3 regions of the Lactobacillus sp. B4005 genome follow, and region 3 is predicted to be linked to each of the others. Evidence: riboswitches for the same ligand, from Rfam matches in the RefSeq annotation. Region 3 holds a riboswitch; each other region holds the start of a gene.

Region 1 (9,956 bases), on a different contig from region 3:
CCTGGACGTATCCGATTTTGCTAAGGTTGATTATGCTCATGTGATAGCCCAAGTAACAAACTGGCTACAATAACGGTTTTAATTAAGGTCAGTAAAGATTTTAATTTTCAATCTTTTGCACTCATCGTGTTAGCTCTTACTAGCAGTATGAGTGCTTTTTGCGTCCGGCAGTTTAATTCTTTTTGTTTGACCACTTAAGCAAAAAAAGTGACCACTTGAGAAAATAAACTGGCTTTTAAAAATTAATTAGCGTTTAATAAAAATATCAGATGAAAGGCAGGTGAGAATCTTGAAGGTGAAAATTGAGCTTGACCCAGAACAAGAAGAACCGTCAGTGACCATTCATGCACGGGAATTGTCCCCCGAAGTGGAACAAATTTATCGCCAATTGCAAGAATTGGATGGACGACCTGATCAGCTTGAGTGTCATAAAGATGAATTAACCTATTATGTAAATCTAGCGGACATTTTGTTTTTTGAAACTGAGGGGCGGCAGGTAATCGCGCATACGAAAACGGAAGCTTTTACTGTCAATTACAAACTTTATGAATTAGAAAATTTGTTGAGCAGCCAATTTATGAGGATTTCAAAATCAACAATTTTAAATTTAAAACAGATCTATGCGTTAACAAGGTCAATTTCAAATTGTCAGGTTCACTTTCGGGATTCATATAAAACCGTCTATGTATCGCGCCGCTATTATCACAGTTTAAGTGATCGATTAAACGAGAGAAGGTCATCATAATGAGAAAACAAAAAATTAAGGAAATACTTTGGGGCATTGGGTTAGTTGCTGCAGCAGTCTATATTGTTATGAACCAAATGCACCTTTTATCATTTCATTTAGGCTTAGGAACAATTTTTTGGACAGCCGTTTTTGGCATTTTACTGATTAATAGCATTGCTGGTAAAAGCATTTTTGGAATGGTTTTTTCAGTAACATTTTTACTAATTGTTTATGCTGGACCGCTTCATATTACTAAAATTGTCCCGTGGACCTTATTACTGGCTGCATGTTTGGTATATGTTGGCTTATGCCTGATTTTTGCTAAAGGTTGGCGTCGTGATACGCTATTTCGCATTAATCATCACCAGAATAAATATGACCAAATCTGGGAAGATGGTGAGTTTAAAACGACAGGTAATAACTTTTCTTCTAGAAGTAGGGATGAAAACGACCGCAATATTGTCATTAATCAGCGTTTATCTGAGGTCTCACGTTACGTTCATTCACAAAATTTAGAAAGTGTGACGATTAATTCTACTTTAGGTGAAACTAATGTTTATCTTGATTCTGCTAAGGTCGCTGGTGATACGGTGGTCATTAATCTGAATGCTTCAATGAGTGAAGTAGTAATTTATCTGCCATTATCTTGGCGAATAGAAGATCATTTAGCAGCTGTTTTTGGTGAAGTTGAAATCAATGGTACTTCTACCGGCGGTGGTCCTAAAGTGCTTTTGCAGGGATCAAGCAAATTTGGTGAAGTGACGATTAATTATGTTTAATGAGAGTTATCAAAATGAGCAAAGACCTACTTAAAAATGTAGCCGCTGATCGTATGATTAAAGAAATGATGGGTAAATTTTCCCAACATCAACAAAATTACTTTTTAGCGGGAAAAACGATTGGGACCAGCACCTATTGGATTAACGACTTTCATCCGACTGCACTTAATTTTGCTGCTTATCTTTCACCTCAAGTAGCCTTAGCTGAACAAGAACGGTTCTTTCAGCAAATGATCGAAGAACTAGAGCAAGTTGCTCGCAAAATGCAAAAGAAAGCCCTAATTACTTATGATTATGCTCCGCAACTAGTCTTTAATACTCTGGCCAAGGATAATGGCTTTCACTTAATTAGAACCACGGTTATGCCCAAGATGCCTTTATCTTCAGCTTTAGATCAGACCAAAGCTATTAAAATTGCAAGTGATTTTGAGCTGATAAGTCTGACCGCTTTGAAAAAATGTCCAGAACAATTAGCGGAATTAACGCGACAAAGTTATGCCGATTACCAAGAAAATCACCGGGCTAACCCAGTGGCTGATCTTTCTTTAGAAAAGTGGCAAGAAGTTATTTATGCCGATCAGTTGCTAGATGCGCCACTAGTTTTAAGAGTAAAAAATCAGCTTGCTGCCTACTGTTTTACCTTTGAAGATCATCCGCATGAATTAACGTGGGGCTGGATGGGAGCAGTAAAACCAGAACTACTAGATTTTTTACAACAACGGCAATTAAGCTGGGCGCAAGCAAAATATCAGACTTTAACTGGTGAATTTGACTCAACAGATAAGTTGGCAACAAGAACTTACCGTAATTATGCCTTTGAACTGTGTCCGGTCTATGAAACTTATTTAAAAAATGTGTAATAAGAATATTAGGGCTAAAGTAACATGAGATAGTAGTTAATTATTTAAAATTAAATCAATAAAAAACTCCGCTAATAAACGGAGTTTTTGTGTGCTTAAAATAGCGGGCAGCTTTAATGCTGCCAATTAGTGTTTAGCATTGCGGCCACAGTTTCTGCAATATTACTGCTTTGTGCAATCATTGAAATAACAGCGGCGCCGGCAGCTTTAGTGCCAGCAATTTGGGTTAAATCTTTTTCTGTAATACCCCCAATTGCAACAATTGGACGGTCCGTTTGTTGGACCAATTTTGTCAGTCCAGCAATTCCAATTTCTGGATCAGCATCATCTTTAGACTGAGTAGCAAAGATGGGACCACTACCGTAATAATCAATTCCGCTAATATGATCCGCAAGACTTATTTCAGCATTTGTTGAACAAGAATAACCGACAATCATTTTTCCTTGCACATCTTTTATTACCCGGGAAATATCTTCATCGTCTTGTCCAACATGAATTCCTTCGGCACCAGCCTTTTGGGCAAGTTTGACATCATCATCAACGAAGAAAGGAACATGGTATTTTTGGCAAAGTTCATGTAGCTCTTTTGCCATTGGTAAGCGGTCATCTTCGTTTAACGTTGACTTTGGTCCTTTATCACGAAACTGATAAGCAGTGATACCTGCTTTTAAAGCTTCTTCGACCAATTCAGGTAAAGTCTTTCCGGCTGGCAAGTCTTGTGTCCCGCAGACGAAATATGCGGTTAATTGTGTTGCGTTAAATTGAGCCATAATCTCCTCCTAATCTACCTTAACCCAATGATTAAGTGGTCCATGACCGTGACCAACCTGAATCGTTTGTTCAATCGCCTTGGTGACATACTGTTTGCCGATTTTAATTGCTTCACTGAGAGTATGGCCCAGAGCTAATTGAGCAGTAATGGCGGCTGCAAGAGTATCACCAGTGCCGTGAGTCCTGTTAGTGTGCGTCCGTGGACTGCTAACCCAAAAGTCGGTGCCATCTGCTAATAAAGCGTAATCGCGCACAATTTCGGCGTTAGAATGTCCGCCTTTAATAAGCACGTTTTTTACACCCATTTTTTGCAAGCTTCGTGCTAATTGGGGATATTCTTGTTCACTAGTAGCCTTAATTCCGGTAAGAGCTTCTGCTTCAGGCAAGTTAGGCGTAATGAGGTTAGCTAGCGGCAATAGCTCATTTTTAACGGTGGCAATAGCATCTTGGCTAAGAAGAGGCGCTCCGCCTTTAGCCACCATAACTGGGTCGATGGTTACCGGACCAAAGTCATATTTTTGCAGATTAAGAGCTACTTGATGGACGTGCGCTGCATCTCCCAACATCCCCGTTTTACAAGCCTTAATCTTAAAGTCTGAGGCTAATGACGCAAATTGGGCATCGACCATTTCAAGTGGTAATAAAAACGAGTCTTGGACTCCGAGCGTATTTTGGGCAGTCACAGCTACAACCACCGCTGTCCCAAAAACATGTTGCATCTGAAAAGTTTTTAGATCCGCCATAATTCCGGCTCCACCACCGGAATCAGTCCCAGCAATGGTCAAAACTTGGGGAAATGAATTTAGTTCTTCTGTCATTATTGCTAACCTCCTTAATCAAATTTAGCAATAGCTGTAATCTCGGTTTCTTTGACTTTAGCTAAATAATCCATCAAATACATGCTAAATGTGCCAGGACCTACTTCAGGATGATCATTAACGAGCAATTCTCCAGTAGCTGCAAAAACTAGGCAAGCTGTTTGCGCAGCTTCAAAAGAATTATCGCAGACGGCCGCAAAGGCGGCAACAATGCTTGAGAGCATGTCACCTGAACCAACGTGTGCCTGAAATAGCGGGGTACCATTGTAAACATGAGCGATATTTTGACCATCGCTAATCGTGTCTGTTACGCCACTGGCAATAATTGTACAATGCAATTTTTGCGCAGTTTTACGCGTAATTTCGTCAAGATCGCCACTGCCTGAACCCGCATCAATACCTTTGGCATTCCAGGCAAAACCACCTAAAGCGGCAATTTCACCAGCGTTGCCACGAATGATTGTAGCTGGGAAAGCTTCTAGCAATTTTTGTGCGGTTTGCAGGCGGTAATTGACTGCGCCAACGGCAACGGGATCAAGGACAACCGGTTTTTGAGCTTGCGCGGCAAGTAGCCCCATTTCTTTCATTTGCATAATTTGCAATTTAGTCAAAGTCCCGAGGTTAATGGCAATGCTTGATGCCATCTGAAACATTTCTTCGACCTCAGCAATTTCCTTACTCATGATGGGCGAGGCACCCAGCGCATTTAAGCCGTTAGCGACATCTTGAACGGTCACAAAATTGGCGGCATTAAGAACAATTGGATTAGTTTCACGTAATTTAGCTAACAGATCTAGTTTCATAATCTCTCCTTTAAAAATCTCCTGCGCCGATTTTAGGTCAATAAAAAAGCTTTGACATATTTGTGTCAAAGCATAAGTGGATTTTTGACACGTTCCTACGCAAGAATTAGCTTACAGGTTCAAAGGGTCTGGCTATCCGCCATCTCAGCCTTCAAAAAGGCACCCCTCGTGTTATCGGTTTCAATTATAGCGACTTTTGCTGGGCAAGACAATAACTAATTTAACCGAATTGCTGCAGTGACTCGACTAAGGTAAACTAACTACTAAGAAACACGCAACTATTAATTGGGCGAGGGAGATAATAATGACTGAATTTACAGCACAATTGCGTTATGCGGCAAAGGATCTGTGGAAAAAAAGCATGGAGCAGCCCTTTGTTAAAGAGCTGCAAAGTGGCCAATTGCCATTGGCTACTTTTCGGTTTTACTTATTGCAAGACAGGTACTATTTAGCTGAATTTAGCAAAATTCACCGGCTAATGGCAAAGAAAACTACTAGTCAAGAAGTGCAACGATTCTTGCTGGCAGGTGCCCAAGATTTGCAAGAATGTGAAATAACGATGCAACAGCATTTTTTAGCGGAATTAAAAGTCACATCCAATGAGATTAAAGAAACTGACGCAGCACCAACGGCGTATGCCTATGTCAATCATCTGTTTAAAACGCTTGAAAAAGATGGCCTTGCTCCTTGTGTCTGTGCCATTTTGCCTTGCTACTGGCTTTACCAGGAAATTGGTCAAGCATTGGCGCAAACGGGTTCACCGGTTGCACTTTACCAGAAATGGATCGAGACCTATGATAGCGACTGGTATGACGTCAATGTCAGTCGCATGTTAAAGTTGACCAATGACTTAGCTGCTCAAGCTTCAGAACGAGAGCGTGGGCAGATGCAGAAAGCCTTTGTGCGCAGCAGCTATTATGAATGCCGGTTTTGGCAAATGGCGTATGAGCAGGAGCAGTGGCAATAGCTTTTCTGACCTAAAGAATTGTTTTAATTAAAAAAGTAATTTTCAGATTTCGGAACTAATTATTTAGTAAAAAGTCTATATAAACAGTCAATACTTTTATAAAACAATTTTGCTTAACATATTATTTTTAAACTCTACAAATGCAAGCTTTGTTTTGATAAATAATGTGTCAAAGATCTTTTGCTTATTTTTTCTTTAAAATTAGTTGATTTCGACTTTTTGTTTTGACGGTTAGTTTCTCTTACCAGGTTGATATTAGTGCAAATGGCGAAACAAATAAAATTAAGCTAATAAAATTATTTAATGCCTCTAAACTCGTAGCATAATTTTTGTTCAATATTTGTAACTGTGATGAATACCCAAGTTTGCAGCCTAGAATAATGAGTAAATCATGTTTAACACCTATCTTAATATTTTTAACACTGCTATTTAGGGATTGCTAAATTAAACAATTAAACCGTGGTTTGTGCTTAAATCAACATTTTTTGCTTAAATTTTACCCTTTTTCCTAACGAGAAATATATCTCAAATATTAAAATTATATATTCTACTTTTTCTAAAAAATTACTTGCACTTTCATAAAATTCGATTGAAAAGCAATCTTTAATTGAATTTTATAATCAAAATTACTTGTTTAAATTTTTGTAAATTATATTAAAATGTAAGCGGTTATGTGATATAAGTAACATAGTAAAATAGCGAAGCTTAGTATTTTAGAATGAAGAGGTTATTACCATGAAAATCAAAGCAGCCGTTTTAAATAGATCAGATTCTGATTTGAACTTGGAAGAGGTTGTCCTAGATGACCCTAAAAGTAATGAGGTTTTAATAAAGACTGTTGCATCAGGCATATGTCATAGTGATATTGAATTTCAAAATGGTGGGTTTCCAATTCAAATGCCAGTTATTTTGGGCCATGAAGGAGCCGGAATTATTGAAAAGGTTGGAAGAAATGTAACTGATTTCAAAAAAGGCGATCACGTTGTAGTTGGCTTTGCATATGATGGAAATTGTCGATTCTGTAGAAATGGCCTGCCAGGATCATGTGTTAACTTTAACAAATTAAATACTAGTGGTGGACCAATGCTGGATGGTACCTATCGTCTGCATAAGCAGGACGGGCAAGATATAGGTGTATTTTTTGGTCAATCTTCTTTTGGGGACCATATTGTTGCCAATGTAAACAATTTGGTCAAGGTACCGAATGACTTGGATTTACGCTTAGCTGGTCCTTTAGGATGTGGCTATATGACAGGAGCCGGTACAGTTCTTAATGCTATAAAACCTGAAGTCAACTCTAACTTAGCCGTTTTAGGAACCGGTTCTGTAGGTTTAGCTGCAATTATGGGTGCTGCTGTTTCTAATTGTAAACATGTAATCGCAATAGACAAGAACAATATGAGACTAAAAATTTCTAGAGATTTTGGGGCTACTGAAACTATTAATAATACTCAGGAAAACATAATTGATAAAATTAATGAGATTGTAGGTAGCGAAGGTTTGAACTATGTTATTGACACTACTGGTGAACCTGAAGTAATGAAACAAGGTTTGACTGCGCTAACGATAAAGGGACAATTTGCAGTTGTTGCGATGGGAACAAAAACTATTAAAGAGCTTAGTCCGATGATAGACATTCTAGCGGCATCAAAGAGTATTTCTGGCATTATTGAAGGCGACTCGGTTCCACAAGAATTTATTCCTGAAATGATTGATTTGTACCATGCAGGTAGGTTTCCAATTGACAAAATTGTTAAATTTTACAAACCAGAGGAGATTAATCAAGCTATTAAAGCCTCTGTGGAAGGCAGTACGATTAAACCAATTATTGTATTTGATAATCAATATAAATAAAGCATTTGCTTAAGGAGAATTAGCGATGGTAAAAGATGGCTTATATCAAAAAACAGCACCAGGACATAATGGAGATATTAAGGTGTCCGTATCTTTAAGTAGCGGAAAAATTACTGACATAGAGGTAATTGAGCATCAGGAAACGGCACTTCTATCTGATAATGCACTTAATTTAATTCCACAAAAAATACTTGAAAACCAATCAACTGAAGTTGATGCAGTTACAGGAGCAACATTTACTTCTCAGGGAATAACTAGCGCCGTCAGAAAGGCACTAATTGAAGCAGGAGCAAAAAGTACCGAATTTGCAAATCATGAAAAAATTGTCCAAAAGGACCATCAGATTGCGACTGATGTAATCGTTTTTGGTACTGGTCTTGCAGGTTTAGATGCTGCAATTACAGCCAAAGAAAATGGTGCGGATGTTGTTTTAATTGAAAAAACTGGCCGCTTAGGTGGAAATTCAGTGGTTTCCGGTGGATTTATGTATGCAACTGGTAGCAAATTTAATAGGGATCAAGATAATGACCCTGAGAATTTAATTCATTTTTACGAAGACTTTGCCAAAAAAGATGGTGGAAAAGTTAATCATGATCTAATTAAAGTGATCGCTAAAAATTCAGGAGCGGCCGTTGATTATTATGCAGACAAATATGGCGTGAAATTTACTGCAATGCCGTTAGGTATATCTAAAAAGCCAAGAACGCATATTAATTTTGAGCTCGGTCCTGTAGCAATTATGGGACCGGTAATTAAACGAGTGAAGGAATTAAATATTCCAGTTCTTTATGAGCAAACTCATGAAGAAATTAAAACTTCTGGCAATGCAGTTACTGGTGTCACAACTAAGGGCAAATATGACAATTACGATATTAAATGTAAAGCAGTAGTGATTGCAGTTGGTGGTTTTGATGGTGCTCGCAAGGTTCGTGATGAATATGCACCGAGTGCTAAGGGCACAAGGTCACTTTCTACACCATACAACAATGCTGATTATATCGGTTTGACTAAGAATTTGCATGCCGCAACTGAATTTAAAGATGGTGTAATGGGCATTATGACCGCGAATTATCTTTCCGTAGGTGGTGGTGCAAATTCCCTAATCATTTTGGGTAAAGCTCTTGCTGTTAATAATTTAGGTAGAAGATTCACTAAAGAGGGCCAGCACTATTCCTTAATGTACAATGATGCATTAAAATCAAAAGGAAATAAGTTTTTCTGGATTTTTGATAAAAACAATCCTTCCTTTGAAGCAGCTAGTCAGGTTGTGGAAGCAAAAAAGTGTGTCTCTTTAGCTGAAGTAGCTGAGGTAATTGGATGCGATTATCAAACTCTTTTGAAAACAGCTGAACGGTATAACTCATTTGTGGGTAAAGAAGATGTGGAATTTGGTCGTGATGATATCGTTGCGGTAGCTAAGGATGGCCCGTATTACGTAGTTGAAGGTTATCCGACTACGGTTGCTGGTTTTGGCGGCTTAAAAATCAACACAAATGCACAAGTTCTGAATACTATGAATCACGAAATTCCGGGAATTTATGCAGCGGGTGAATCTGCTACTGGTCAAATCTTTGTTCATACTTATCCGTCAACTGGAACAATGCTTACTACTTGCACTGTTTTTGGCAGGATAGCTGGTAAAAACGCAGCCGACTTTGCGGCAAATTAAGTTTTATAGGAGGATAGTAGATAATGATTGTGAATAAAAACACTTATTATGATGCGAGTTATGATGTAATAGTTTTGGGCTTTGGCGGTGCCGGTGCAACGGCTGCACGTTTTGCGGCAGATTGTGGTGCTAAGGTTTTAATTGTTGATTCAGCTCCTGAAGGACATGAAGGTGGTAACACTAGATATGCAGCAGAACTGGTTGGTTACAGCAGTAGTGAAAGTGATTACCGTGATTACTATGAGCACTTAGCACAGCATTTCAATATTGACCCTGAAATTGAAAATACTGTCGTCCACGGCATAACACATATGAAAGAATACTTTAAGAAATACTTGGGTATAGATAAGCCGGTAAGCTACAAGACAATTCTTGGGTTAACCGATGATGCTGTAATTGCAGACCACCCAGACCTTCCAGGGGCCAAAAGTTATGACATGATTACGATAGAAAAAGGCATCTTTAATGCTTCCCTGTGGAACATCTTGCGACAAAATGTACTTGATCGTAGTGATATGATTGATGTTTGGTATTCTTCACCAGTTGTTCATCTTTTGCAAACCCCAGATAAGAAGGTTACCGGTGCGCAGATTGAACGTGACCACGTTTTACTAAATGTTTATGCTAAAAATGGCGTTGTTTTATCAACAGGCGGTATTGAAAATAATCCGCAGATGATTCAAGACTATATTGGTTCAAATAAACTAG
Region 2 (9,956 bases), on a different contig from region 3:
CTAGCTTGATGACTTCAGGCTTAAGAACGCCAATGTAGCGTAAGTTACGGTAAAAGTTCATAAAATCCAGACCATAGCCTACAACAAACTCGTTTCCGACTTTTGAACCAAAATAATCAACCTTAACATTAACTTTTCGATTAGCTTCCTTATTCAGTAACACGCAGCATTTAACGTTTTTAGCGCCGCGTTTTTGGAGCAAATCCTTCATATATTTCAAGGTTAATCCGGTATCAATGATATCTTCAACGATTAAAACATCACGATCTTTGACATCTGTAGCCAAATCGGAAATGATTTTCACTTCGCCTGAAGATTCAAAACCATCACCGTAACTAGAAACGTCCATAAAATCAATTTCTTCTTTGACGTTCATTTCACGTACCAGGTCAGTTAAAAAGAAAATTGCACCCTTTAATGCACCTATAACTAATGGCTTTTTACCAGCATAGTCTTCAGTTAATTGCTTACCCAATTTGACACACATCAGGTGAATATCATCTTCGGTAAACAATTTATGATCAATAATATTATCAATATTGTCGTTTTTCGGCATTTATTTACCTTTCACTTAAAACTCAAAATTCCTAATAAAATTGATTATATCATTTTTATCGGGAAAAAGGAGCTTGTTTTGAACTTTTTTAGCCATTTTTTACCGAAATTACGGACAAAATTATCAAATTTGCCAAAAGCAGTAGGATTTTTTCAGAAATAGCTTAAATAATTGTTTTTTGCTACAATGAAATTTAAAGTTTAATAAGCGAAAGGTCAATTACAACGATGGAAAAAGAACAAGAAATAAAAATGCTCAAAGCTTTTTCGGATGCTAATTCAACTTCCGGCTTTGAAGGAGAGTTTATCAAATTATTCACTGACACAGTAAAAGATATTGCCGATATAAAAGTTGATGGTATGCTCAACGTTTATGCTGCTAAAAAAGAAAATCAAACTGGTCAGCCAATTATCCAGCTTGATGCCCATTCTGATGCTGTTGGTTTTATAACTCAGGCAGTTAGACCAAACGGAATGATTAAATTTGTTCCGCTTGGCGGCTGGGTTAAATATAATATTCCAGCTTTACGGGTAAAAATTAGAAACCGTGACGGTAAATATGTTCCTGGCGTAGTAGCAACTAAGCCACCGCACTTCATGACTAAAGAAGAACGTGACAATGTACCGGAAGTAGAAAATATGTCAGTTGATGTTGGTTCTAGTTCTCGTGAAGAAACAATTAATGATTATAAAATTGATACTGGTTGTCCCATTTTTGTTGACGTCAAGTGCGAATACAATGAAAAAACCGGTCTTTTCTTCGGTAAGGATTTTGATGACCGGTTTGGTGCAGCTGCAATGGCTGATGTTTTGGATAATCTCAACGGCGAAAAGACTGACTGTAACGTTGTAGCCGCACTTTCGAGTCAAGAAGAAGTCGGCTTACGAGGAGCGTACGTAACAGCTAGAAGTATTAAGCCAGACCTAGGGATTGTGCTTGAATCATGTCCAGCAGATGATACATTTACTCCAAAATGGCTTTCTCAAACAGGCTTAAAGCGTGGACCAATGCTGCGTGATATGGATACCTCATTTTTGCCTAATCCAAAATTCCAACAATACGCATGTGAATTAGCGGATAAAAACAATATTCCATATACTCGTTCGGTTCGGACCGGTGGCGGACAAGATGGTGCGGCAATTTACTATGAAAATGGTGCGCCAACTATTGTTATCGGAATTCCAGTGCGTTACGAGCATTCGGCATACTGCTTCAGCGCATATCAAGACTTTAAGGCCTCAGTTGACTTAACTTGTGCAATTATCCGTGATTTGACTAAAGAAAAGTTGGCTAGTTTTAGTCAGTTTTGATTAAATTGCTAGTTAATTGAATAATTTAAAATGTCTTCTTGATATTGTGTTATAATAGGCAAAAAGATAAGAAAGTCACTAGGGGTGCCACATTTAGCTGAGAAATACCCTCCGAACCTGAACAGGACAATACCTGCGTTAGGGAAGTGTTATTAAGTATATTAGAGTACTCCTACTGACTTAGAATGTTAGTTAGGAGTATTTTTTATGTTTACAAGATCATCAAAATGGAACGTTAAAGCAATTATCCTGATTGCTTTAATTGGAATTATTATGGGAGTAATCTATACTTACGGGTTTAATTGGGCTTACAATTTAATTAAGTTATTACTGCTTCCGACTGGCTTTGCTCCGGTAACAGATACTGTTTTTTCTGGATTATGGCTAATGGCAGCTCCCTTAGCGATGTATTTCGTGCCAACGGTTGGTTCAGGAACAATTGGTGAAACATTGGCAGCAGTTGTCGAAATGGCTATTGGCGGCCAATGGGGTGCAGTAACAATTTTGTCTGGTGTGATTCAAGGAGCAACTAATGAAATTGGCTTTTTTCCGCAAAAAAGTCGGTATCAAGCATTTTCTTGGCAAAGTGTACTAACAGGGGCCTTTTTTGCCGGCCTTGGTAGTTTTATTCCAACGTATTTTTTGTACGGCTGGAGTAAGTATAGCATCCAACTGCAAGTTATCATGTTTATTACTTGTATACTCTCTGCGCTTGTCTTTGACGGCGTTTTGGTAAAATTGATTACTAACTTATTTGATCAGGCCTTAAAACCAAAAATTGCTTAAATTATTGAGCTTTGAAAAAGCTATTTACTTAGACCAATAAAAACGTTGAATTTACAGATACAACGTTTTTATTTGTATATATTACAGTATTTCATCTAAGCGAGCATTCAAATCCAAATGGATCTAAAACTTTTTTTGCTTATAAAAATCATGCGCATAGTTGTGCCTAAGAGGGTAGACAAAAGTTAAAAATGATCTAAGATTAATGCTTATGACCATGAATTTAAAGAAATATTGGCACATGCGCAGTCCGAGTAATCAACTTTGGTGGGAAGAAAATAGTAAAAAGCAGACAAAACTATTTTTGAAGTGAACCCTAAAATTAGGACACTTTATATTAGCTGCAAACTTAGGACCAACTTGATAATCATGCCAAAGATGATAGATTTCAATTTTATCTTGCTTAGATAATTTAGCCATAAAATAACCCCCAAATTTGTCCTAAATTTGGGGGGTCACTTCACAATTTTCAGTGTCTTGTCTGTTTCTTTTTTGTTTAAAGAGCTAGTCTTTCCTGGACTCTTAGTAATTTATCTAAATATTAGCCGAGTAATTTGAAATATGCACCAGCTATACTTAGTAATAGCATGATTAACATAATCCATAAGGGATTCAGTTTTTTCTTTAGTAACCAATAAGTTAATCCGAATACTAACAGTACAGGAATACCTGGGAAAATTCCGTTAAGTAATGATTGAACTGTAGATCCACCCGTTTTTGTTGAACCAACTTTAAAAACGAAATTTACTTTTACCATGTCCATTGTCATTGCACCAACTACAATCATTCCCACAATTGAAGCATACTTGGTAAGTTTACTCATTAGTCCGGATTGTTCAACTTCCGAAATAACATTGGTGCCTAAGCCATACCCTAAAAAAGTACCATAATATCTAAAAAGATAATGCACTGTATTAAAAATCAAAAAGAAAAGAATTGGTCCTAATATATTTCCCTGTAATGCTAGTGGGATGCTTACCCCTGTAGCAATTACTCTAATTGTTCCCCAAAAAAAGCTATCTCCTATTCCACTAAGCGGTCCCATTAGAGCAGTTTTAACGTTTGAAATCGAGCTTTCATCAAAATCTGATTTTAAGGAGTTTTCTTCCTCCATTGCTGCAGCAATTCCCATAGGAAACGTCGAAATATATTGTGTAACGTTATACAATTCCAGATGTCTCTTCATAGCATTAGAAAAGTCTTTTTTCTGTGGATAAAGCTTTTTTAGTAATGGCATCAATGCCCAAGCAAAGCCAACATTTGCCATTCGCTCATAGTTCCATGAATGGTTTAATGGTATGCTACGCCAAAAAATCTTTTGTAAATCAGTTTTTTTAACTTTTCTTTTGTATTCAGGTCTAAAACTCATCAAATCCATCACCATTCTTTCCTGAATTATTTAAAAGCTTTCTATCTGTATCTTCTTTATCAGGGATATAAAGAAGCATGAAGGCAACGATGATAAATGAAAAAATAGCCACTTCAGTTACTGTAAATTTGGTAAATGCAATCACAAAAAAGCCTAAAAAGAAGAACAAAAAATTCTTTTTATTAATAATCATTTTTAATAGCATAGCAAATCCAAGTGCTGGTAAAATGCCAGCGGCAATGTTCATACCCGTTTGGACAAACTCTGGGATAAAGTTGAGCATTTTCTCTACTGCACCAGAACCAAAGTAAAATGCTAAAGGAATAAAAATCAGTCCTGGCCAGCTTTGAATCCAACCTGAAATTAGCATATCGATAGTAAACTTTCTGGTGTTAGCTTCGGCAGCATCTCGATCACACTTATGAATGAAAATAAGCATCACAGGTTGACCTAAAGCTGTGTTTAAGGCTAACATTAGGGTTGCAATTGGAATCCCCATTGTTAGAGCTGCTCCAACGCTTGCATTACTTTGTATTGCCAGTGCTACACCTAAAATTGTGCCTGCAACAGGATCTGGTGGATTATATGCTCCAACTGAAATTGATCCCAACATCGCCAGTTCTAAAGTTGCACCCATAATTACCCCTGAAGTCAAATCGCCCATGGCTAGACCAACCAATGGACCAAGAATTATCGGCCTTTGAATATAACTTGTACCTAAGAACCATTCACTATATCCTAAAAATGATAGTAAAAAAATTAAAAAAGTTTTTAAAATCAAGTTAATGCCTCCTATTTATTTAAATGAATGCTTTGTATCATCAGGAATCATTTGTGCAAAAACATTTACTCCGTGATTAACCATTTCTTGAATAAGAGCAGCTTCTTGATCATTAAGGTAGACGCTGTTACTAAATTTTGTTGTGTTCTTTCTAAAAGATACATTGCCTAAATTTAGTTCTTTGAAATTAGTACAATTGATTATTTTTTCTGCAATGGCAACTGTTTCGCATACAATAAGTAATGAGTATTTATCTGTAACACCACTTCTTAATTGTTCTATTGCTTCAGATGTCGTTTTAGCGACTACTTTTACTCCGCTAGGTTTCGCTAGTGCAATTGTTTGCTTTCGCATCTTATCTTTTTTTAACGTATCACTAACCAATAAAATCGCATCAATATTTAAGTTTGATGTCCATGAAACAGCAACTTGACCATGTAGCAAGCGATAATCTACTCTGATCAATTTGATCATAATAATCTTTTCCTTTCATAATTAAAATTCATCCAAATTATTTACCACTTTTTTCTTACTTAGTTCATTACAATAAATAATTCCATTTTTAGATTCGGTAATAGCCTTTTTTATCTCATTCTCTATGTTATTTCCTTTCACATTTGTAATTAAAGATAAAACTAAAGGAAGATTTATCCCAGTTATTAGATGAATGCGACAATCATTTGCAAGAATTTTCATAATGTGATTATTAACGCTACCACCAAATAAATCTGTAAGGATTATGATGCCATCAACATTTAACTGAGCCAAATAAGTATCAATTATTTGGTCAAAATTTTTACAATTTGTGGTATAAGCAGAAAAATAAGCAATATTTTTCTGTTTACCCGCAATAAATTCGATTGTTTTTTTGAATCCCGCAGCTAATTCACTATGTGTAGCAATTACAATTTCAATTTTTTTATACATCTTTTAGCACACCCTGACTGCCCATCTTTTGATGAAAAGCTGGATCTTTAGGAATACTTGGATCAATACCGCTGATTTCTGGTACCAAGGCGGCGATGACTTGAAAAACAATTGGATAAATGAAGGTTTCAAACTGTGGTAGAATGTCTAAACCATAGCTAAAAATTTTATCCTCACTCGGTCCATTACCTCTAACAAGATAAATTTTTTCGGTCCATTCGCCCAAGATCTTAACAAGAAGATTAATCTTAGGCTCAGTACCATCGTCAATGAAAAATAAGGTTGACTGATTATTAACCGCATTGTAAATACCATGAATAAACTCATTAAATTCATATCCTGTTATTGGCAGACGACAAGTTTCTAAAATTTTTAAAGTAGATTCTAATACGTCACCATATAAAGCGGCTGGGCCACTTAATCTAATATCATGTGCTCCAGAAAATTCATTCTTGTGACTGTTAACCCAATTGATCGCTTTATTTAAAGCAATTGGAAATTGATTAAGAGTAGCGTTTAAATCTTTTAAATCATTTTCAAACTGATTATTTGTAATTGTTCCATTCTGTAAACCAATATATTCGGCTAACAAGAGTAGGTTTAACTTGGTTGCATAATATCCTTTGGTTTTGGGACCCACAGTTTCTTTACCAATGTCAACTGTCAATATTTCATCAGCAATTGTATTGATGTAAGCTTGGGAATCGCCAGACATTGTAGCAATCAGACACCCATATTTTTTTGCTAAATTCATCGCATTAAAAGTGGTTAAACTTCCACCTTCTTGCGATATGCCAATAAATAAGGTATGGGCATTATCTGGATTAGTTTCAAAAATTTCTTTTGTTAACTTAAAAGGATAGTATGCTTCTACAGGAATACCACTTTTTTCCCGCATCTTTTGTTGCATCTGTTCTCCAGAGTGGTAACTTGTTCCTGAGCCAGTAATAAATATTTTCGTAATATTATGAGAAACAGTTTCTTCGAATAAATCTTTACTACAATCAATTAATTTTACTAATTGTTCCGGTGTTTCTTTTAAGTTTGTAATAATTCCATTCATTAGCAATTAATCCTTCTATTTAAAACTACATGTTAAAAATGTGAATATCCACATAAGTTTTTTAGAACGTTCATATTTACTTTATAATATTATTAATGCTTATGAAAGCGTTTTTGTAAAATTGAAATTTTGTTTTACAATTATTTGTAAAGACACTACTATAACCGAAACTTTGTTACGGTGAAATAATGGAATAGGTGCATAATATGAAAACATTAGAAAACTTAATAGATATTAAAAATACTACTTTTAATGAAGAGGAAATTATTAAGTATATTATTGCTAACCCAGAAAAAGTGATTAATATGTCAATTTATAGCTTGGCTAAAAAAACTCATACTTCAACTTCTTCGATTATTAGACTATGTAAAAAGTGCCAATATAAAGGCTTCAAGGATTTCAAAATTGAACTTATTCAAAGTATTGATAAAGAAATCAATAATATTACAAATATTGACGTTAATATGCCTTTTAAGCAAAATGATTCAGATTATATTATTGCGAAAAAAATTAGTCAGCTTTCTATTGAAACTGTAAAAGCAACATATGATTTATTATCTCCTCAAAAGTTAAACTCAACAGTTGATCAGCTAATAAATGCTGCTAATGTTTTTGCAATTGGATTTGGTGATAATTATCTTCGCTTAAGCGATTTTAAAACCAAGTTACTATTAATAAACTTTTTTATTAAAATGACAGAATTAGAGGACGATCAAATCAGATTAACTAATCTATCAAATAATAGTGATGCTGCAATTATTGTGTCTTATAGTGGAAAGACTGCAAAAGTAATTAATTGTGCAAAAAGATTTTATACCAATCAGACTCCTATCATCGCAATCACTAGCGATAGTCATAGTCCCTTAGCTCTACTAGCAAGCCAAATTTTTTTAATTCCAAATAAGGAAAATATTGACCTAAGCTTTTCCAATTTTTCATCACATGTTTCAATAGAATACATACTTAATACGATTTATTCGTGTATTTTTAAGCGCAACTTTACAGCTAATTGTAAATATACACGCAAAGGTTAATTTGCTTGAACTACAAAAGTGTTTGGAAAAGACTATTCTGATAGACTAAAAAAAGTTGAATTTGCTAGTTCAACTTTTTTGTATATATTACAGTATTTCAAAACCTAGACCGAAACAGTTTTTCAAAGCATTAGCATACGCAAGATTGATGTTGGTCATTTGAAGAATGTGTTTGGAATGCGCCGAGTTCAATTAAGAGGGCAGGCATAAGTTAAAAAAGGTTGTTTTTTTGCGTTTTTTTTATAAAAAAGACTAAGAAACACAAATTAGTTTGCGAAAATCATGGACGTAGAATTCAATAAAAATTATAATATTCCTTTATGAAAACCAAAAAGTTTTAATAAATAATAAGTTTAAGGAGAATTATGACTACAGAGATAACAAATTGGCGTTCATTAGGTGGCTATGTTAGTTCAGATGGAAGAAAGGTTAAAGAAGGGCTGCTTTTTCGTTGTGGTCAACTATTTGATTTAACCGAAGAACAAAAAGATCGTGTTCAGAACTACTACAAAATAAAGCGACTGGTTGATTTTCGCGGTGATGAGGAAAGACAAGAATACCCAGACTATCTTTGGTCAGAATTAGACTATGAAATTATTGATGTGCTAAAAGATGTTGGCACAACAAATCAGGCTAGTGTTGATGAAATTGTTTCGGCCAATAGCAGTGTTGAACAAGATATGCTGAAAACCTATGAAGAATTGGCAATGGCAGAATCTGCTAAGCAAGGCTATCACGACTTTTTGCTAACGTTAATGACCGATCCAGTTCCAGTTGCCTTTCATTGCTTTGCTGGTAAGGATCGAACAGGGGTAGCTGCAGCCTTGATTTTAAAGAGCTTGGATGTTAGTGAGGAGCAGATTTTTACCGACTACTTAAAAACAATTTCTGCTCGTAAAAAAGCTAACAAAGAAATATTAGAATACTTAAAAGATAAGATGGATCCTAATAACCTCAACGATGTAGCAATTGCGTTAACTGTTGAACGCCAATACCTGGAAAGATACTTTTCAACCGTTAAAAAGCACTACGGTGATTTTGATCACTACTTTACTGACGGCTTGAAACTGCCACAAGATTTTAAAGAGCAAATGCAAAAGAATTACTTGGTTTAACTTAATGAAGTTGACTGATTGAGCGTGAAGAGAGCAAAAATTATGAACCGAGAAGATTATATTAAAAGTTTGAGCCTTGAGCCTCACCAAGAAGGAGGCTGGTTCCGTCAAATATATACTAGTGATGAGCAGTTCTTTGCTCAGGATAGCCAAGCAGATAGATTTTACTACACTTCAATTTATTTCTTACTTGATGATCAGAGCTGTTCCCATTTTCACCGCTTAAACCATGATGAACTATGGTATTATCATGACGGCACGGCGATTACAATCTACTGCATTGCTCCAGATGGTCATTATTATGCTATAAAATTAGGTAAAAGAATTGATCACGGAGAAGTCTTGCAATTTAAGGTTCCAAAAAACACCATCTTTGCCTCAGAAGTCACGGAACCAGATAGTTTCTGTCTAGTTAGCTGCATGGTTTCTCCCGGCTTTGACTATCATGATTTTGAAATGCCCCACAAACAAGATTTGTTAAAACAATATCCAGATTATGCTGAAGTAATTAAACGGCTAGCAAATGATTAAAATGAATAAGAAAACGCCAAATTCTAAAGCTAGAATTTGGCGTTTTTTGATGCTAATTTGGTTTATCAGTTTTTTATCTAATATTTTCGCTTAAAACAGAGTGTACCTTAGTGGTGAGCATGTCGATGGCGACATTATTTTCGCCGCCTTCAGGGATGATGATGTCTGCATAGCGTTTGGTTGGTTCAATAAATTGGTGATACATTGGCTTAACTGTATCTAAATATTGTTCAATGACCGAATCAATCGATCTGCCTCGTTCCTTAATGTCACGCTCTAATCGTCTGATAAAACGAATATCATCATCCGTATCAACGTAAACTTTAATATCCATTAAATTACGAATCTCTTCACTTGCTAAAACTAATATTCCCTCAAGAATAATAATATCGGCGGGCTCGATATGGATGGTTTCTTTGCTTCTTGTGTGTTCTTTGAAGTCGTAAACGGGCATTTCAATTGGCTCGTATTGTAATAACCGATT
Region 3 (9,956 bases):
GCTTACCTGCATGTTCTCGATGTACTAGCTTACAAATTAACTAGTATTGCTGATAACATGCGCAAGCTCAATATCCTGTTTACGCTACTGGCGATTATTTCTGGGATGTTTTTGGGTAATGACATAACAGCGCTTACATTAATTCCCTTATATTTAAACATTGCTAAAAGATGCGATTTACCGCAAATTCTACCAGTTACCTTAATCGGAATGGGAGCCAATATCGGGGCCGCATTTACTCCGTGGGGTAACCCACATAACATTTTTCTTGTTAGCAAATATTCCGTCACTGCATTAGAATTTTTCTCATGGTCACTGCCATACCTGCTTGCAGCTGTTGTGATTACTTTCATCATTTTTCACTTTATCCCCCAGAAAAAAATTCCCGTTCAGGACGTCAAACAGATTAATATCAGCGTACGCCCAACTGTGATCACTACCGCAGTTTTTGCTTTATTCTTTTTGGGTGTTTTCAAAGTTATTAACGTTGCAATCCCAATGATTGTAGCAGCTGTTTTAGCTTTAATAATTAATCCGCGCATTTTGTTAAAAATCGACTACGCCTTGCTGCTAACCTTTACTTGCTTCTTTATCTTTATTAGCGATATCCAGCAGATTCCAATGATTGTTACCCTGATTCACACCATGGTCAACTCTGAGACATCTACCTACTTTACTTCTATTATCTCTAGTCAAATCATTAGCAACGTTCCAGCAACCATTTTAGTCGGCAAGTTTACCACATTTGCCAAAGCCCTCTTTTTGGGATCAAATATCGGTGGCTTCGGTTCACCAATTGGTTCTATGGCCAATATGCTTGTTTTAAAAACTTTTACTCAAAATGCAACTGTTTCCCGCAGTGAATTTTTCAAAAAATGGCTATTAATGCAATACGCCGGTTTAATCATCTTGACACTAATTGGCTGGGCATTGATACTACTATAAAACTTAATAATTATTAAAGCTTTACCTGCAAATGCTGCTAAAGCTTTTTTTAATACTCAAGTTTAACTTTATCAGTTATAATTGAATAAAACATAAGGAGGAAAAATTATGTCAAATTCAACTTGGTTAATAATAATTATTGCGATTATTGTTATCCTGCTCATCGCAATTTATATTGCAATCTATAACGGCTTACAAAAAGCTAAAGTTTACACTGACGAATCTTGGAGCCAGATTGATGTGCAATTAAAGCGGCGCAATGATTTGATTCCTAATTTAGTTGAAACTACTAAGGGTTATGCCAAGCATGAAAGTGAAACTCTGGAAAGAGTTGTTCAATTGCGGAACCAGTTGACTGCTATTCCAAGTGATGATCATGCCCAAACGTTAAAGGTTTCTAACCAAATTTCTGATACTTTGAGATCAATCTTTGCTTTATCGGAAAATTATCCTGATTTAAAAGCTAACCAGAACTTTGCTCAACTGCAGGAAGAATTAACCAACACTGAAAATAAAATTGCTTATTCACGGCAACTTTACAATTCATCTGCAGCTCTTTACGATCAAAAGTTGTTAACTTTTCCTTCCAATATCGTTGCTAATATCCACGGATTCCGCAAAGTTGATTACTTACAAACGAGTGAAGCTGAAAAAGAAGTACCTAAAGTTAAATTTTAAGCAATAGGTCAATTTTATGTTATTTCAACAAATTGCCAGCAACAAACGCAAAACTACTGGCATCTTGATTTTATTCGTCATTATTCTCGCCTTAGTTGGTGCCGGATTAGGTTTTATCTGGGGCAATCGACCTTTATTAGGGGTTATTATTGCGCTTATTTTTAGTGCAATTTACATGTTAATTGTCTTGCCTAATCCCGCTAATATGGTTATGAGTCTAAATCATGCTCAAGAAATTCATGAACAAGATAACCCCGTTTTATGGCACATTGTTCAAGATATGGCGCTAGTCGGCAAAGTACCAATGCCACGCGTTTTTATTATCAATGATCCTAGTCCTAATGCTTTTGCAACCGGACGGGATCCAAACCATTCTGCGGTTGCTGTCACCCAGGGCTTACTTGACATGATGAATCGCGAGGAACTTGAGGGCGTTTTAGGTCACGAAATCTCACATATTAGAAATTATGATATCTTGGTTTCCACTATTGCAGCCGTACTGGTTGGTGTCATTTCATATTTATCAGGTATTGCCAGTCGCTATATTTGGTGGATTGATGATGATCGCGACAGTGATAACGATAATGGCAATACTATTGTCGTTATTTTCAAAATCGTGGCGATCATTTTTGTACTTATTTTAGGACCTATTTGTGCCAGTCTTGCTCAGATGGCTTTATCACGCAACCGTGAATATTTAGCAGATGCTTCTTCAGTTGAGTTGACCCGTAATCCTCACGGTTTGATTTCTGCTTTGACAAAAATTGACGGTTCTGACCCCATGAAAGCTGCTGATCCAAGTAGTGCTGGCATGTATATCGAAGATCCGCTACGTAAGCGGCATGGTCTTACCCACTTATTCGACAGTCACCCGCCTACAAGTGACCGAATTAAACGTTTAGAAAAAATGTAACTTAAAAAGGAGCGCTCTGCAAAATAGTCCGCTCCTTTTTTAATAAAAATATTGCTCTTACTTTAAATTGATATTGGCCTGTCTAAACAGTTCCGCACGCATTTGTACCGGCGTTTCATGGTAATATTCATTAAATTTTTTGTAAAAGAACGATTTACCGTTATAACCGACCCGCGCGATGATTTCTTTAACCGAAATGTCAGGTCGAGCAAGCAAATTGCGTGCCTCCTGCATGCGGCGTTCATCAACATGTTCAACAAAGCTCTTACCAGTTTTTTGCTTAACTAAACTGGAAAAGTAATTTGGGTTGAGTCCAAAGTGTTCTGCTGTTTCATTTAAAGTAATATCAGTATAATTTGCATCAATGTAACGCTCTAACGCCGTTTGCGCAAACTTATGTTGATTAACTGGCGCTGTTTCCAAGTCTTGATTTCTAATTGCCGTAATCACGAGTATCCGCAATTCTGCGGCAATAATACTGCGCGTAAAAAGATTGTGGTTTAAATATTCATCAATAACTTTTTTCATTAACTGACTCGGTCGCGACATTTGTGAGCAGCGCAAACTTAATAGTCTCTTAGTCTTGAGAATCTGAACAAGCTGTTCGGCTACTTTTTGTTCACGTGAATTGAGCGTTGCTTTTTCTCCCCAAAAATCCGCGCAATTAACCTTTGAACTAAATTCTAATTTGACCAAAAGATCATTTTTCCCTTGTTTTTCGACCTCATAGCCACATTTTTCTTGCAAAAACAGCAAATTACCCGCTTTTAAAGTTAAGTTTTGTCCGTTAATTTTAGTTTTTGCCATGCCTTCAGCTTCGTACAAAATTGTGGGATTGCTGGTTTGGTACCGGTGAATACCCGTATTATGATTTTCAAGGTAAACCCTAAACAGGTTAAAGGCCTTGTTTCCGGGCTTTAGCCGGACTTCATTCGTATCCGCATTAGTTGAATCCAATACACTTGCCAAATATTGTTCTAGCTTAACTGCTGCCATGATGTCACCTTCTAATTAGTAATTTATTTTCATAATTTTATTATATAGCAAAAAGCGCCGCTATTTATATGTTTTTAACATCTGTGATAGAAGTTGAGCCTTAAGTGCTATTAAGGGAGCCTAATTTGCCGCAACTAGACAAGAAAATTGCTTTTATGTATAATTGACCTGAAATATTGGGGTGCCATCTTGGCTGAGAATATACCCACTGAACCTGCTATGGATAATGCCAGCGAAGGGAAAAGTATTGAATTTTAACGTCGCCTGGCTTTTATGCCATGGCGACTTTTTTAGATTGGTTAAAAAATTGCTGAAAACTAAAAACCTTACTTTTTCATATGATGAAAAAAAGCCTATTTTGCAAGATGTTAATCTTAATATCCCGACGGACAAATTTTCCTTATTAATCGGGCCAACAGGTTGCGGTAAATCGACGCTATTAAAAATTTTAGCTGGCCTTTATCCTAAATATGCTGGTAAAGTTAGTGGAACTGTCGATCTTAATGGGCTTAAGAGTGCAATGATGTTTCAAAATGCTGGCGAACAATTCACAATGGCAACACCGCGTGAGGAGATCATTTTTGCACTTGAAAACCTGGAAATTGACCGTGAGCACTACTCAAAACGATTGCAAAAAGCAACTTCTTTTGCCCAGATCGACCAGCTGCTTGATCAAAAAATCAATACTATGTCTGGCGGTGAGCAACAACGAGTAGCCCTTGCTGTTTTAATTGCAATGGATGTCGATCTTTTTCTGCTTGATGAGCCTTTTGCCAGTTGCGACCCTGTTGCCCGCCAATTTTTAATTAAAAAGTTGGCTCATCTTCGTGATTTAGGAAAAACAATTATTCTAAGCGACCATGTTCTAGCCGATTATGAGGGTATTTGTGACTGTTTGTTTAAATTTACCGGTCACCAGGTTACTGCCTTAAGCACTGCCGAAAAAAAGCAGCTTCTTCGACAAAATGACCACCACGAGCTTTATTCTTTTGCCCTACCAACTAATGAAACAAGCTGCTTTGAACTTACTAATACCTTAATTAAGCAGAACCGGTTACTGTTAAAACAGGAGCACCTAAAGATTGTGGCAGGCAAAGCCACTTTAATTACTGGCCCTAATGGTGTGGGGAAAACATCGCTTTTCAATGCGCTAACCAAGATGCTCACATACACTGGTAGTTTGACTTACCGCCAAAAAGAAATTCGCAACTTGCGCATGCGAAAATATTTGCGTCAAGTCGGGCAGATATTTCAAAGTGCAAGTGATCAATTTATTAACGTTTCCGTTGAAGATGAACTTAACCTAAGTAAAAAAATGCGCACCAGCAACTTTTATTCCGATCAAAAAATTGCGAAAGAGGTGAAAGACCTTGATCTTGACCAGACACTAGACCAAGTCGTCTACTCACTTTCGGGCGGTCAACAAAAGAAATTACAAATTTTATTAATGCTAATTGCTGATCAAGACGTTTTATTAATTGATGAGCCCTTAAGCGGTTTAGATCACCAATCGGCACAAAAAGTAATGGGTCTGTTGCGCGAAAGCCAGGAAAAAAGGGGGCAGACACTTCTGATTATCAGCCATGAACTAACTAATTTGGCAGATTGGTGCGATTACCACCTTTTATTTGACCAGCAACAATTAACATACGTAGACAAGTGAGGCTTGTTATGAATCCCAGTTTTAAATTCATTGTCGCTTTAATTATTTCGGTTGAAATATCTTTTAAAACCAGCCTAATTACCAATGTGCTGATTATCGGCTTTTGCACGTGCTATTTGCTTTACTGCCACATGAAAGTTAAAAATCTCCTGTTAACTTTTACCGTACCATTAATTGCGGCCTTTACCGTGTTTGCCACACTCTACTGGTTTGCACCTCAGCCTAATTTAACCAACGCTTTAAGTCTTTCTAGCAGAATCTACGTTTACACGCTAACAATCTGCTGTGTCGCCCAAAAAACTAGTGCCGAAGAATTGGCACGTTCATTTGAACAGAATTTTCATTTACCTAGCAAATTCGCATACGGGGTCCTAGCAGCACTCAACATTATTCCACGCATGCAAACTGCCGTTAAACAAATTCGCACAGCGGCAATGATGCGTGGCGTTTATCTTAGTTTTTGGTCTCCCGGTCTCTATTTTAAGGCTATCCTAGTCGCGCTTAACTCGGCCGAAAACTTGGCACAGGGAATGGAATCGCACGGCTTTCGCGAAGATGCCAAGCGCTCGGTCATCGTGGCTGTTCCCGTCAAACGCAGCGATTGGTTATGGGCCGCCGGTCTTTTATTAGCCACTAACGTTGCCTTATTTACATTAAAATAATAAAAGAGCGGCAGTGATGTTTTAACCACCACTGCTGCTCTTTTTAGCTAGAGTTTATTGTGCCAAAGTATAACCTTCGACTTTTGCCTTAATTCCTTTATCAGCGCTAAAGAAGATTTGCGGTTGATTCTCGGTATAATAACGCTCTGAAAAGACCAATTCACCATCATTTAAGAAGAACTCAATCGAACTCGTATCAATGAAGATATGCAGTTTTAAGCTTGCGCTAGGCTGGAGATTACCATAGCGTTTATCATCCCCATCAGGTTTATCAGCGCGGATAACCGTTACTTGCCCAGTTTTTTTATTCCAAGTTAATGAAACCAAATCTTGCTGTTTGCTCTCAAGCGTAAAACTAATTTCATTACCCGACCAAGATGACGTATTGGCTTCAAAAAGCAGTTCACAATGTTGCGGATCCGGCGTCGTGACCTCAAGGGATGTTACCACTCCCTCTTCAGCCATAATTTTTTCAGTTCGCAAACTCATTAATTCAGTAATCGGCTTCATATACAAATGACCAGAAGCATAACTTAATTCCCGCGGAACTGTCAGCGCACCCGACCAGCCGTCGGCTTGTTCCGGGAAGTAGGCATTCCACATATCCATCCAGCCAATTAAAATCCGCCGATGATCTGGGGCAAGCATTGTTTGGACTGCATAAAAATCATGTCCATGGTCTAATTCTGTAAACGCCCCGTGAGTAAATATGTTCTGCTGATAATCCATTTTGCCACTAAAATAGCCTGTTTGAAACTCGTTTAAAAAGCGTAAACCATCGGATTCGATGCCTTGCGGCGAACACAATAAAATGTCGTGGTCTCCTAGTGTAAATAAATCGGGGCACTCCCACATAAAGCCCTCTTGCGCACTAGTTTGTGCGTTAGCAATTGGTCCCAAATATTCCCAGTCAAATAAATTTTCAGAGCGGTAAGTTAACGCCCGTCCTAAGCCATTTGCCGCCTGACTGCCTAAAATCATGTAATAATACTTGCCTTGACGCCATACCTTCGGATCACGGAAATGCTGCGTATTATCAGCTGGAGCAGCAGCAATGATTGGATTATGAGCATCTTTTTTAAAGTTAATGCCATCATCGCTATATGCAATATTTTGCGTTTCAGTAAACTGCGTATGATCATTCAGGTCATGATATTGGTGCCCTGTATAAATCAAATACAGCCGACCATCTTTCTCAATCGCACTACCTGAAAAACAAACATTTTGCTCGTCATCTGGTGCTAGGGCGATCGGTAACTCTTCCCAGTGCACTAAATCGCGACTGCGATAATGTCCCCAATGCATCGGCCCTTTTTGTGCGGAATAGGGATAATACTGGTAAAAAAGGTGGTAATAGCCTTTAAAAAACGAAAAGCCATTCGGGTCGTTCATCCATCCCCCCGGCGTAGAAACATGATACTTGAGGCGATAGCGCTCATTGGTAACTTTAACAGCTTCAGCCATTGCAAATTCCTTTCTAATCTAGCGGAATATCTTAATCACTGTCATTAAAACAGACTTTTTCATGTGATACAAACAATACAAAAGAGGCGCAGAAAAACTGTCCTCTTTTTGCTTAAGAATTATTTGTTTAATTCAATCATCAAGTTCCCGTGGCTTACCTCGGTTGCCGTATTTTTCCAAAATTTTGATCAATTGCTAGTACAAGCAATTTCTTTTTCCGGATTATTAAGACGATTGCACAATAAAACTTTATACCCCTGATTTGACAGTAAGTATTCAATGTCCTGAATCAATTCCGCATGAAACGGGATGCACATTTGACGGAAAATTAGGTCAACCGTATGTATTCTTTTCTTATCTACGGCTCTTGCTAAGTTATTAGGATAATATTCCAGCTTTTTCATTGCTGCCTGCACCTTATCCCGCGTTTCTTGGCTAATATATCTCCGATTATTTAAGACCTGGGATACTGTTGCAGTAGAAACATTAGCCTCCTGAGCGACTTCACGAATTCCGACTCTTTTCATACTAAAACCTATCTTAATTTAAATTTTGACTTCTTTTTTCGGCAAATTATCGAGCCTGAAAAATTAGCTTTTTGGCCCCAATTTGTCTTATTTATGGTATGGACTGCCACTAATAATCATAAAGCAGCGGTAAATTTGTTCAATTAGAACCACTCGCATTAGTTGATGAGGCATTGTTAGCTTTCCAAAGCTTAATAATTCATCCGCACGCTTATTCACAGCCTGGCTTGTACCAAGACTGCCACCAATGACAAAAGTTACGTCAGAGTGGCCGTAAGTAGCCAAATCCTTTAATTCCTGTGCAAATGCTTCACTAGTTCTTTCTTTGCCCTTAATTGCAGTGACATAAACATATTCCTTGTCCTTTATTTTATTAAGAATACGCTGACCTTCAAGTTCTTTAACCTTTTCTTGTTCAGCAGCACTAAGTTTTTCTGGTGCTTTTTCATCAGGTACTTGCACTAACTCAACTTTAGCAAAACGACTGAGCCGCTTTTGATACTCGGCAATCGCGTCTTTAAAATATTTTTCTTTTAACTTACCTACACAGACGATTTTGATATTCATGTTTTCTATTTTATCCCCTAATTCTCATTGTTTCCACCTTGTTTTTCCACAGTTGTGCACAAGCAAAAACTACATTTTGTGGTCATTTTTGTAAACAGACGGCTAATTTGTGTTTGTAAAAAATATTTTTAAAAAACCCACTGAAATTACCCACATGTACACTTTTCACAGTTAACATTCACAAACTTTACCCGTAAAACACTGATTTGACGCATTGAACAATTGTTTGAATTATCAACTTTTTACTAATATTTACACACAAGTCACAGGTTTTCCACAGTGAAACGAAAACACTTTACCCCATTTTATGCACAATCCACAAAGTTTTCCACAGTTATCAACAAGGAAAAAGCAAGTCTTTTTTTCTTGACAGAAATAAAAGACGAACTATTTAATGTTTCTCATTATTTTTATTAGTAAAAAGGCCATACTTGTAGCTAAAATCGCCAAGTATAGCCTTTTTTATCTTCAATTAATGAATATTATCAAGATTAATTTGCTTCAAGTTTTGCATGTAAATTAATTTCTTTTCCACCGCGGTTAACCGTTAAAGTCACCGTATCACCGATTTTATGATTATACAAAATGGTGTGTAACGATGCAACATCAGTAATAACCTTATTGTCAACTTTTATTATTACATCGCCAACTTTAACTCCTGCATTAGCTGCCGCACTATTTTTATTCACACCCGCAATGTAAATGCCACTCTTCAGGTTGGACTTAATATTGAGGTGTTTACGGTAGCTTGAAGGAATTCCTTGCAGTGCAATTACTTTGATTCCAAGCTGCGGCCGAACAATTTTACCCTTCTTTACCAGTTGGTTAACAATGTTTACAACCTCATTAGATGGAATAGCAAAGCCCATTCCTTCAACGGAAGTCCCATCACTTGATTGCGATAGTTTCATCGAGTTGATTCCAATGACCTGACCAGCAGAGTTAACCAGTGCCCCACCGGAATTACCCGGATTAATTGCGGCATCAGTCTGAATAACTGTTTGCTGGTTGGCTGATGAAGAGGTAATACTACGCGCTGGTGCCGAAATAATCCCCTGGGTGACTGTGGATGCATATTCGCTTCCTAATGGTGAGCCAACCGCAATAACAGTTTGCCCGGCTTGTAAGCTCTTGGAATCGCCAAATTCAGCCGTTTGCGTTACGTATTGCCCATCAATTGCTAAAACAGCTAAGTCAGTCGTAGCATCGGTTCCGACAATTCTAGCGTTCACAGTTTTACCGTTCGACAACATAACCTGAACTTTATCACTGCCAGAAACAACGTGATTATTAGTAACAATGTAGCCCTTGTTATTTGACTTCATATAGATAACACCTGAGCCTTCGCTGTATGTTTGCAGCCGGCCCTTGCCTCTAGCATTATCATCTTTGTCATCACCGAAAATATCAAAGATCGAATTGCTGCTACTGCTTGATTGCCGTTTCAAATTGATAACGGAAACAACAGCACCCTTCACGTCATTATATGCCGGCGTCATTACACCACTAGTTTTTGCACTATTTTTCGACGTTTTTGCACT

What was found. A riboswitch is a leader RNA that binds a small molecule or an ion and turns the genes downstream of it on or off. The one in region 3 is predicted to bind thiamine pyrophosphate.
Region 1: another riboswitch for thiamine pyrophosphate. It lies ahead of thiM (hydroxyethylthiazole kinase); the one in region 3 lies ahead of J3U73_RS06925 (ATP-binding cassette domain-containing protein).
Region 2: another riboswitch for thiamine pyrophosphate. It lies ahead of J3U73_RS00200 (ECF transporter S component); the one in region 3 lies ahead of J3U73_RS06925 (ATP-binding cassette domain-containing protein).

The regions. Positions count from the first base shown of each region.
Region 1 covers NZ_JAFNOZ010000003.1:66,372-76,327, forward strand. Annotated here, with positions in the region: gene J3U73_RS07575 (AAA family ATPase) at 1-73, shown strand, start outside; gene J3U73_RS07580 (LytTR family DNA-binding domain-containing protein) at 290-745, shown strand; gene J3U73_RS07585 (LiaF transmembrane domain-containing protein) at 745-1,506, shown strand; gene J3U73_RS07590 (hypothetical protein) at 1,521-2,366, shown strand; gene thiE (thiamine phosphate synthase) at 2,480-3,136, opposite strand; gene thiD (bifunctional hydroxymethylpyrimidine kinase/phosphomethylpyrimidine kinase) at 3,146-3,955, opposite strand; gene thiM (hydroxyethylthiazole kinase) at 3,970-4,758, opposite strand; TPP riboswitch at 4,834-4,935, opposite strand; gene tenA (thiaminase II) at 5,063-5,725, shown strand; gene J3U73_RS07615 (NAD(P)-dependent alcohol dehydrogenase) at 6,461-7,579, shown strand; gene J3U73_RS07620 (FAD-binding protein) at 7,605-9,248, shown strand; gene J3U73_RS07625 (FAD-binding protein) at 9,272-9,956, shown strand, end outside.
Region 2 covers NZ_JAFNOZ010000001.1:14,787-24,742, forward strand. Annotated here, with positions in the region: gene hpt (hypoxanthine phosphoribosyltransferase) at 1-556, opposite strand, end outside; gene J3U73_RS00195 (M42 family metallopeptidase) at 784-1,866, shown strand; TPP riboswitch at 1,937-2,028, shown strand; gene J3U73_RS00200 (ECF transporter S component) at 2,074-2,652, shown strand; gene J3U73_RS00205 (hypothetical protein) at 2,911-3,072, opposite strand; gene J3U73_RS00210 (PTS system mannose/fructose/sorbose family transporter subunit IID) at 3,194-4,021, opposite strand; gene J3U73_RS00215 (PTS mannose/fructose/sorbose/N-acetylgalactosamine transporter subunit IIC) at 4,011-4,802, opposite strand; gene J3U73_RS00220 (PTS sugar transporter subunit IIB) at 4,818-5,276, opposite strand; gene J3U73_RS00225 (PTS sugar transporter subunit IIA) at 5,298-5,729, opposite strand; gene J3U73_RS00230 (SIS domain-containing protein) at 5,722-6,792, opposite strand; gene J3U73_RS00235 (MurR/RpiR family transcriptional regulator) at 6,999-7,826, shown strand; gene J3U73_RS00240 (tyrosine-protein phosphatase) at 8,192-8,941, shown strand; gene J3U73_RS00245 (cupin domain-containing protein) at 8,984-9,472, shown strand; gene udk (uridine kinase) at 9,546-9,956, opposite strand, start outside.
Region 3 covers NZ_JAFNOZ010000002.1:516,549-526,504, forward strand. Annotated here, with positions in the region: gene J3U73_RS06905 (SLC13 family permease) at 1-945, shown strand, start outside; gene J3U73_RS06910 (LemA family protein) at 1,054-1,623, shown strand; gene htpX (zinc metalloprotease HtpX) at 1,640-2,536, shown strand; gene J3U73_RS06920 (AraC family transcriptional regulator) at 2,594-3,532, opposite strand; TPP riboswitch at 3,700-3,790, shown strand; gene J3U73_RS06925 (ATP-binding cassette domain-containing protein) at 3,840-5,195, shown strand; gene J3U73_RS06930 (energy-coupling factor transporter transmembrane component T family protein) at 5,204-5,857, shown strand; gene J3U73_RS06935 (glycoside hydrolase family 32 protein) at 5,912-7,321, opposite strand; gene J3U73_RS06940 (LacI family DNA-binding transcriptional regulator) at 7,510-7,848, opposite strand; gene rlmH (23S rRNA (pseudouridine(1915)-N(3))-methyltransferase RlmH) at 7,936-8,415, opposite strand; gene J3U73_RS06950 (S1C family serine protease) at 8,907-9,956, opposite strand, start outside.